DNA from 3 places in the Mesorhizobium sp. B2-2-4 genome. Region 3 is predicted to be linked to each of the others. Evidence: predicted binding sites of a transcription regulator. Region 3 holds the regulator's gene; each other region holds the start of a gene.
The links. The regulator PhoB, encoded in region 3, activates phosphate uptake and scavenging genes when phosphate is short. The targets are predictions, from matches to a motif close to TGTCATNNANCTGTCAT.
Positions count from the first base shown of each region.

Region 1: phnC (phosphonate ABC transporter ATP-binding protein) is a predicted target of PhoB. The motif match lies at 1,267-1,283, and genes of this name have one in related genera.
Region 2: FJ959_RS30945 (RNA degradosome polyphosphate kinase) is a predicted target of PhoB. The motif match lies at 875-891, and genes of this name have one in related genera.

Region 1 is NZ_VFWB01000012.1:50,766-53,032, reverse strand. Features, by position in the region: gene phnL (phosphonate C-P lyase system protein PhnL) at 1-479, shown strand, start outside; gene FJ959_RS26135 (DapH/DapD/GlmU-related protein) at 476-1,093, shown strand; gene phnC (phosphonate ABC transporter ATP-binding protein) at 1,353-2,201, shown strand.
Region 2 is NZ_VFWB01000021.1:35,912-38,178, forward strand. Features, by position in the region: gene FJ959_RS30935 (FAD-dependent monooxygenase) at 1-545, opposite strand, end outside; gene FJ959_RS30940 (zinc-finger domain-containing protein) at 565-810, opposite strand; gene FJ959_RS30945 (RNA degradosome polyphosphate kinase) at 1,013-2,267, shown strand, end outside.
Region 3 is NZ_VFWB01000001.1:86,226-88,492, forward strand. Features, by position in the region: gene FJ959_RS00420 (ROK family protein) at 1-787, shown strand, start outside; gene phoB (phosphate regulon transcriptional regulator PhoB) at 795-1,484, opposite strand; gene phoU (phosphate signaling complex protein PhoU) at 1,504-2,211, opposite strand; gene pstB (phosphate ABC transporter ATP-binding protein PstB) at 2,237-2,267, opposite strand, start outside.

The sequences.
Region 1 (2,267 bases), on a different contig from region 3:
TCGACCTTGCCAGCGCCAGCCCGCGCACCGTGCTTGCCGTGCGCCGCCAGACCATCGGCTATGTCAGCCAGTTCCTGCGCACCGTGCCCCGCGTATCGGCGCTCGACGTCGTCGCTGAGCCGCTCGTAGAGCGCGGTGAGGATCGCGAAGCAGCAAGAAGCAAGGCGCGCGCCCTGCTGGCGCAGCTTAACCTGCCGGAAAAACTCTGGGCATTGCCGCCGGCGACCTTCTCCGGCGGCGAGCAGCAGCGCGTCAACATCGCGCGTGGCTTCATCACCGGGCACCCGATCCTGCTGCTCGACGAGCCGACCGCTTCGCTCGACGCAAGGAACCGCGATGTGGTGATCGAACTCATCGCCGCCAAGAAGGCGGCAGGCGTCGCCCTGCTCGGCATCTTCCACGACCATGATGTGCGCGAAGCGGTGGCCGACCGCATCATCGACGTCACCGCCTTCGCCCCGGGAAAGCTCGCCGCATGAGCAGGAAATTGTCGGAGACGCCGCTGGTCCACCCGACGGCGGACGTGGAGAATTCGACGCTTGGCCGGTGGACCGAAATCGCCGACCGCTGTCGGGTTTCGGAAAGCGAACTCGGCGACTATTCCTACATGATGCAGGACTGCGCCGTCTGGTGTGCGACGATCGGCAAATTCTCCAACATCGCGGCAAGCGTGCGCATCAACGCCACCAACCACCCGACCTGGCGGCCGACGCTGCACCATTTCACCTACCGCGCATCGGACTATTGGGACGATGCCGAACACGAGAGCGAATTTTTCGCTGAGCGCCGCGCCAGGCGCGTCACAATCGGCCACGACACATGGCTTGGCCATGGCTCGACAGTCCTGCCCGGCATCACCGTCGGCGATGGCGCCGCCGTCGGCGCCGGAGCGGTGGTATCGAAGGATGTCGCTCCCTACACCATCGTCGCCGGCGTGCCGGCAAAGCCGATCCGCGAGCGCTTCGACCGCCGCACTGCCGAGCGCTACCAGGCGCTTGCCTGGTGGGATTGGGACCATGCGAGGCTGCGCGCCGCACTCGACGATTTCCGTCAGCTCGAGGCCGAAGCTTTCCTGGAAAAATACGGTGGATGACGGTGGTGAATGGAATAGGGCTGCTCACTATTCGCATCCCTTACATAGAGTTCGGGCAGGGGGCTGTCTTCTCAAGCCGCCTGCCTTCCGCAGTTTCAGGGACGTGGAGCATTTCGAGGAACTGATGGTCCTGGCCTGATCGCGCGCGACGCGGCTGTGGGTGGTAACAAAACTGACATCAATCCGACACCACAGGTTCATGGCGCTGCGCTAGCGAGGGTCAACAGGACCTTCAACCGCGACTGGACGGGAACGCACCATGTCAGCCACGCTCGAAATCCGCGGCGTCACCCGACGATTTGGCAAGAACACCGCCGTCAACGATGTCAGCATCTCGATCCCGCAGGGTCAGATGGTCGGCGTCATCGGCCGTTCCGGCGCCGGCAAGTCGACCCTTCTGCGTATGATCAACCGCCTCATCGATCCCAGCCATGGATCGATTTTCTTCGACGGCGCCGAGGTCTCGCAATTGCGCGGTTCGCCGCTCAGGCGCTGGCAGCGCGACTGCGCCATGATCTTCCAGCAATTCAACCTTGTTCCGCGCCTCGACGTGCTGACCAATGTGCTGCTCGGCCGGCTGAACCATCGTCCGACCCTGTCGAACCTTTTCGGCATGTTCTCGCGAACCGAATGTGCGCAGGCGGTCGCCGCCCTCGAGCGGCTCGATATCGCCCGTACCGCGCTGCAGCCCGCAGGCACCTTGTCGGGCGGCCAGCAGCAGCGTGTCGCCATTGCCCGCGCCATGATGCAGCAGCCCCGGGTGATCCTGGCCGACGAACCGATCGCTTCGCTCGACCCGCTCAACGCCAAGGTGGTGATGGATTCGCTGCAGGACATCAATTTGCGCGAAGGCATCACCGTGGTCACCAACCTGCACACGCTGGACACCGCCCGTACCTATTGCAACCGCATCATCGGCATGGCCGCGGGCAAGGTCGTGTTCGACGGGCCGCCGGAGGAGCTTAACCGCGAGGCCGTCCGTCTCGTCTATGGCGCCGACAGCAATGGCGGCGAGATATCCGAGGCCATCACCTCGACCAGCGTTGCCTTCAAGCAAAAGATCGCCGCATCCGCCGGACCGCTCGAACCCGCATTCCCGGGTTACTGAGAGCGACCTGGATCGCCAGCCCGCGTCAGGGCACCCGTCAAAATCACCAACGCCGCCGGCGCGGGG
Region 2 (2,267 bases), on a different contig from region 3:
TTCCTTCCTTGGTCGGCAAGTCCGCGCACCGACGACCAGACGCCATCGGCGCCGACCAGAAGGAAACCTTCCGCCGCGACGAGCCTGCCACCCACATCGGCTGCCGCGGTGATGCCTGAACTGCTGATCGTGACGCTGTCAAGGCGCGCGCCGGTGGCGAGATGAACATCGGGCATGGCAGCCACGCGCGCCATCAGCGCGTTTTGCAGGTCCGCTCGATGCGCCACGAGGTAGGGCGCACCCCAGCGCGCCTCGCCTGCTCGTCCAAGAGGCACGCGCGCCAGTTCGCCCAAGGTTGCCGCATCCTTCAGCACCACGGCTTCCGGCCTGACGGCATTGGGAAGAAGTGCGTCGAGTACGCCGAGCTCACGCAGGATGCGTGTCGCGTTGGGCGAAAGCTGGATGCCGGCGCCCGCCGCTTCGAGGCGCTGCGCCTGTTCGAAGATCCGCACGGTATAGCCGCGCTCGGCGAAAGCCAGTGCCGCGGTCAGCCCGGCAATACCCGCCCCGGCGATGATGACTTGCCGGGACTGTGCGTCTGCCATTGGCCCGGCCCGCTGGAGGTCAGGCGGCCTGATCGATGTAGAGGCAGCCGGCCGGCAGCGTTTCCATCGCCGTCAGCTTCGGCGAATAGCGGTAGAGCGTCGAGCAGTAGGGGCAGACCTTCTCATTGTCGTCGCCCATGTCGAGAAACACATGCGGATGGTCGAAAGGCGGGTTGGCGCCGGTGCACATGAATTCCTTGACTCCGATATCGATCGCCGGATGGCCCGCATCGTTCTGGAAATGGGGAATGGAACCGCCTGCCATCGTCGTCTCCTTTAGCGCAGTCTGTTCAGCGTTTGGATCATAACCGGTCTGTTTGCAAGTTCGATGAAATGAAACTGTCGCAAAAGCCTGTCAGAGGATAAGTTAAGCCGGTTAACCGGCTGGAGCATCGCAGCCAGGCGCAACAGCCTGGGCGCCGCCCGAAAAAGCGGCGAAGCAACCAGACGTGGGAAGAGCAGGAACCATGAACGAACTGAAGCCGGTCCAGAGCGAATTCATCAATGCCGAAGTGGCAAGCCCGGAAGGCAATCCGGATCGTTTCGTCAATCGCGAGTTCTCCTGGTTGCAGTTCAACCGCCGCGTGCTCGAGGAATCGCAGAACACAAACCATCCGCTGCTGGAGAGGGTACGTTTCCTGTCGATCTCCGCGGCCAATCTCGATGAGTTCTTCATGGTGCGCGTCGCCGGTCTGGCCGGCCAGGTTCGCGAAGGCATCGTGTTGAGAAGCCCGGACGGGCGTACCCCCGAACAGCAGCTCGAACAGCTGCTTCGCGAGGTCGAACGGTTGCAGGAAGACCAGCAGAAGAGCCTTTCGGCGCTGACCGTGCTGCTCAACAAGGAAGGCATCGAGAGCATCACCCGCGACGCGCTGACCAAGGACGAGAAGGCCTGGCTGGAGGAGCACTTCCAGGACCAGGTGTTTCCTGTTCTCACGCCATTGTCGATCGACCCGGCGCATCCGTTCCCGTTTATCCCCAATCTCGGCTTCTCGATGGCGCTGCAGCTTCGCCATCGCAAGAATGGCGAGGAGATGAGCGCGCTCTTGCGCCTGCCGGTGGCGCTGAAGCGCTTCATCCGCCTGCCGGACCGCAAGCACCATGTCCGCTTCATCCCGCTGGAAGAGGCGGTCGGCCTTTACATCGGCAAGTTGTTCCCGGGTTACGAGGTCAAGGGCTCCGGCACGTTCCGCATCATCCGCGACAGCGATATCGAGGTCGAGGAGGAATCGGAAGATCTCGTGCGCCTGTTCGAGACCGCGCTGAAGCGCCGCCGCCGCGGCTCCGTCATTCGCATCGAGTTCGACATGCTCATGCCGGCCGAACTGCGCGAATTCGTCGCCGGCGAACTCGGCGTCTCGTCGAGCCGCATCAGCGTCCTGACCGGCCCGCTGGCGCTCAGCCAGATTTCGGAGATCGTCGCCGTTGCCCGCGACGACCTCAAATTCACGCCCTACAATCCGCGTTTCCCCGAGCGCATCCGCGAGCATGGCGGCGATTGCTTCGCCGCTATCCGCGAGAAGGACATCATCGTCCACCACCCCTACGAATCCTTCGACGTGGTGGTTCAGTTCCTGCGTCAGGCGATGGCCGACCCGGAAGTGGTGGCGATCAAGCAGACGCTTTACCGCACCTCCAACGACAGCCCGATCGTGCGTGCGCTGGTCGACGCGGCCGAGGCCGGCAAGTCGGTGACGGCCCTGGTCGAACTCAAGGCCCGCT
Region 3 (2,267 bases):
GGCGATCCAGGGCATCACCGACACGGATGCGCGCACCATGCTGTGGTCGCCGATCACGCCGCAGACCGACATCGCCTTCGCCGACATACTGGAGGCCGAGTTCGGCATTCCCGCCACCATGGAGAACGATTGCAACATGATGGCGGTGGCGCTGCGCTGGCGCGATCCCCAGCGCTACCGCGACGACTTCATCGCCATCCTTTTGTCGCACGGCATCGGCATGGGCTTGGTGCTGAAGGGTGAACTGTTCACCGGCACCCATTCATCCGGAGGCGAGTTCGGCCACATGATCCATCGCCCCGGCGGGGCGCTCTGCCGCTGCGGGCGGCGCGGCTGCGTCGAGGCCTATGCCGGCAACTATGCCATCTGGCGCAACGCGAGGCAGCTTGGCGAGGACACCGAGCCCGTCGACGTCAGCGACGCCGACATGCGCACCCTGGCGGCCTCGGCGCGCGAAAAGGACGGGCCGGAGCGCGAAGCCTACCGCAAGGCCGGCGAGGCGCTGGGTTACGGCCTTGGCAGCCTGTTCGCGCTGATCGATCCGGCGCCGGTCGCCATGGTCGGCGTCAGCGCCGCCGCCTTCGACCTGATCGAGCCGGCTCTGCGCGAGGCCATTGCCCAGACCGCCGGCGGCCAGCACTCGAAATCGATTTCCTTCGACACCGAGCCGAACGAACTGCCACTGATCCGCGAGGGCTGCGCCATGCGCGCGCTGACCTTCGTCGACCAGGAGATTTTCGCGCCGGGGGCACAGGCGAAATCAGGCGTGGGCGAGAACGTTGCGTGACATATCCCTAGTCTTCGCGAATCGCATACCCCGCGCCCCGAATGGTGCGGATCACGTCAGGCATGCGGCCATTGTTGACCGCCTTGCGCAGCCGGCCGACATGCACGTCCACGGTGCGCTCGTCGATATAGATCGTTTCGCCCCAGACATTGTCGAGCAGTTGGCTGCGCGAGAACACGCGGCCGGGATGTCGCATCATGAATTCGAGCAGGCGGAACTCGGTCGGCCCGAGCCGGATCTCGCTTTTCTTGCGGTAGACCCGGTGCGATTCACGGTCGAGCACGATGTCGCCGACCTTGAGCACGCTGGACAGAACTTCGGGCTTGGCGCGGCGCAGCAGCGCCTTGACGCGTGCCATGAATTCCGGCGTTGAGAACGGCTTGACCAGATAGTCGTCGGCGCCGGTGGAGAGACCGCGCACCCGGTCGCTTTCCTCGCCGCGCGCCGTCAGCATGATGATCGGCAGCCGCTCGGTCTCGGGCCGCATGCGGAGACGGCGGCAGAGCTCGATGCCGGACACCGCCGGCACCATCCAGTCGAGCACAAGAAGGTCAGGGACATTCTCCTGCAAGCGGATCTCGGCTTCGTCGCCGCGCGTCACCACCTCTACCTGATAACCCTCCGATTCCAGATTGTAACGGAGCAGCACACCCAGCGGCTCCTCGTCCTCCACCACCATGATGCGTGGCGCGATCATCGACTGGTCACCCCTGCCGTCAAGCCGCTGGCGCCGACATCGCCGTCTCGTCCTGCTTCGGGCGATTGGCGGGCAATTGCGTGCCGGTCAGCACATAATAGGCATTTTCGGCAATGTTGGTCACGTGATCGCCGATGCGCTCGAGATTCTTGGCGCAGAACAAAAGATGCGTGCAGGCGGTGATGTTGCGCGGATCCTCCATCATGTAGGTCAGCAGCTCGCGGAAGACCGACGTGTATTTGACGTCGATGCGTTCATCGTCGGCGCGCAGCTTGGCAAGTGCCGCGGCATCGCGCGCCGCATACTCCTCGATCACGCCTTGGACCTGGATCAGCACAAGCTGCGCCATGGCGTCGATGGAGTGCGACAGGTCGCGCGGCGTGGCGGCAAGGCCGACGGTGCCGACGCGCTTGGCGATGTTCTTGGCGAGATCGCCGATGCGTTCGAGATCGCCCGCCATGCGGATCGAGCCGACGACATGGCGCAGATCGTCCGCCATGGGCTGCCGCTTGGCGATCAGGGTGATGGCGCGGTCGTCGAGTTCGCGCTGGCGCGCATCCATGATCGCGTCGTCGGAGACGACGCGCTGGGCGAGCGCGTTGTCGGAATTCAGGAGCGCCTTGGTCGCGCCGCCGACCATCGATGAGGCGAGATCGCCCATGTCGCGGATCAGCCTGCTGATCTGTCCGAGATCTTCGTCAAAGGCTGCGACTGTGTGTTCGGCCATGATCTTGGTCCTCGTATGCCTGGGATCAGCCGAAGCGGCCGGTGATATAGTCCTGC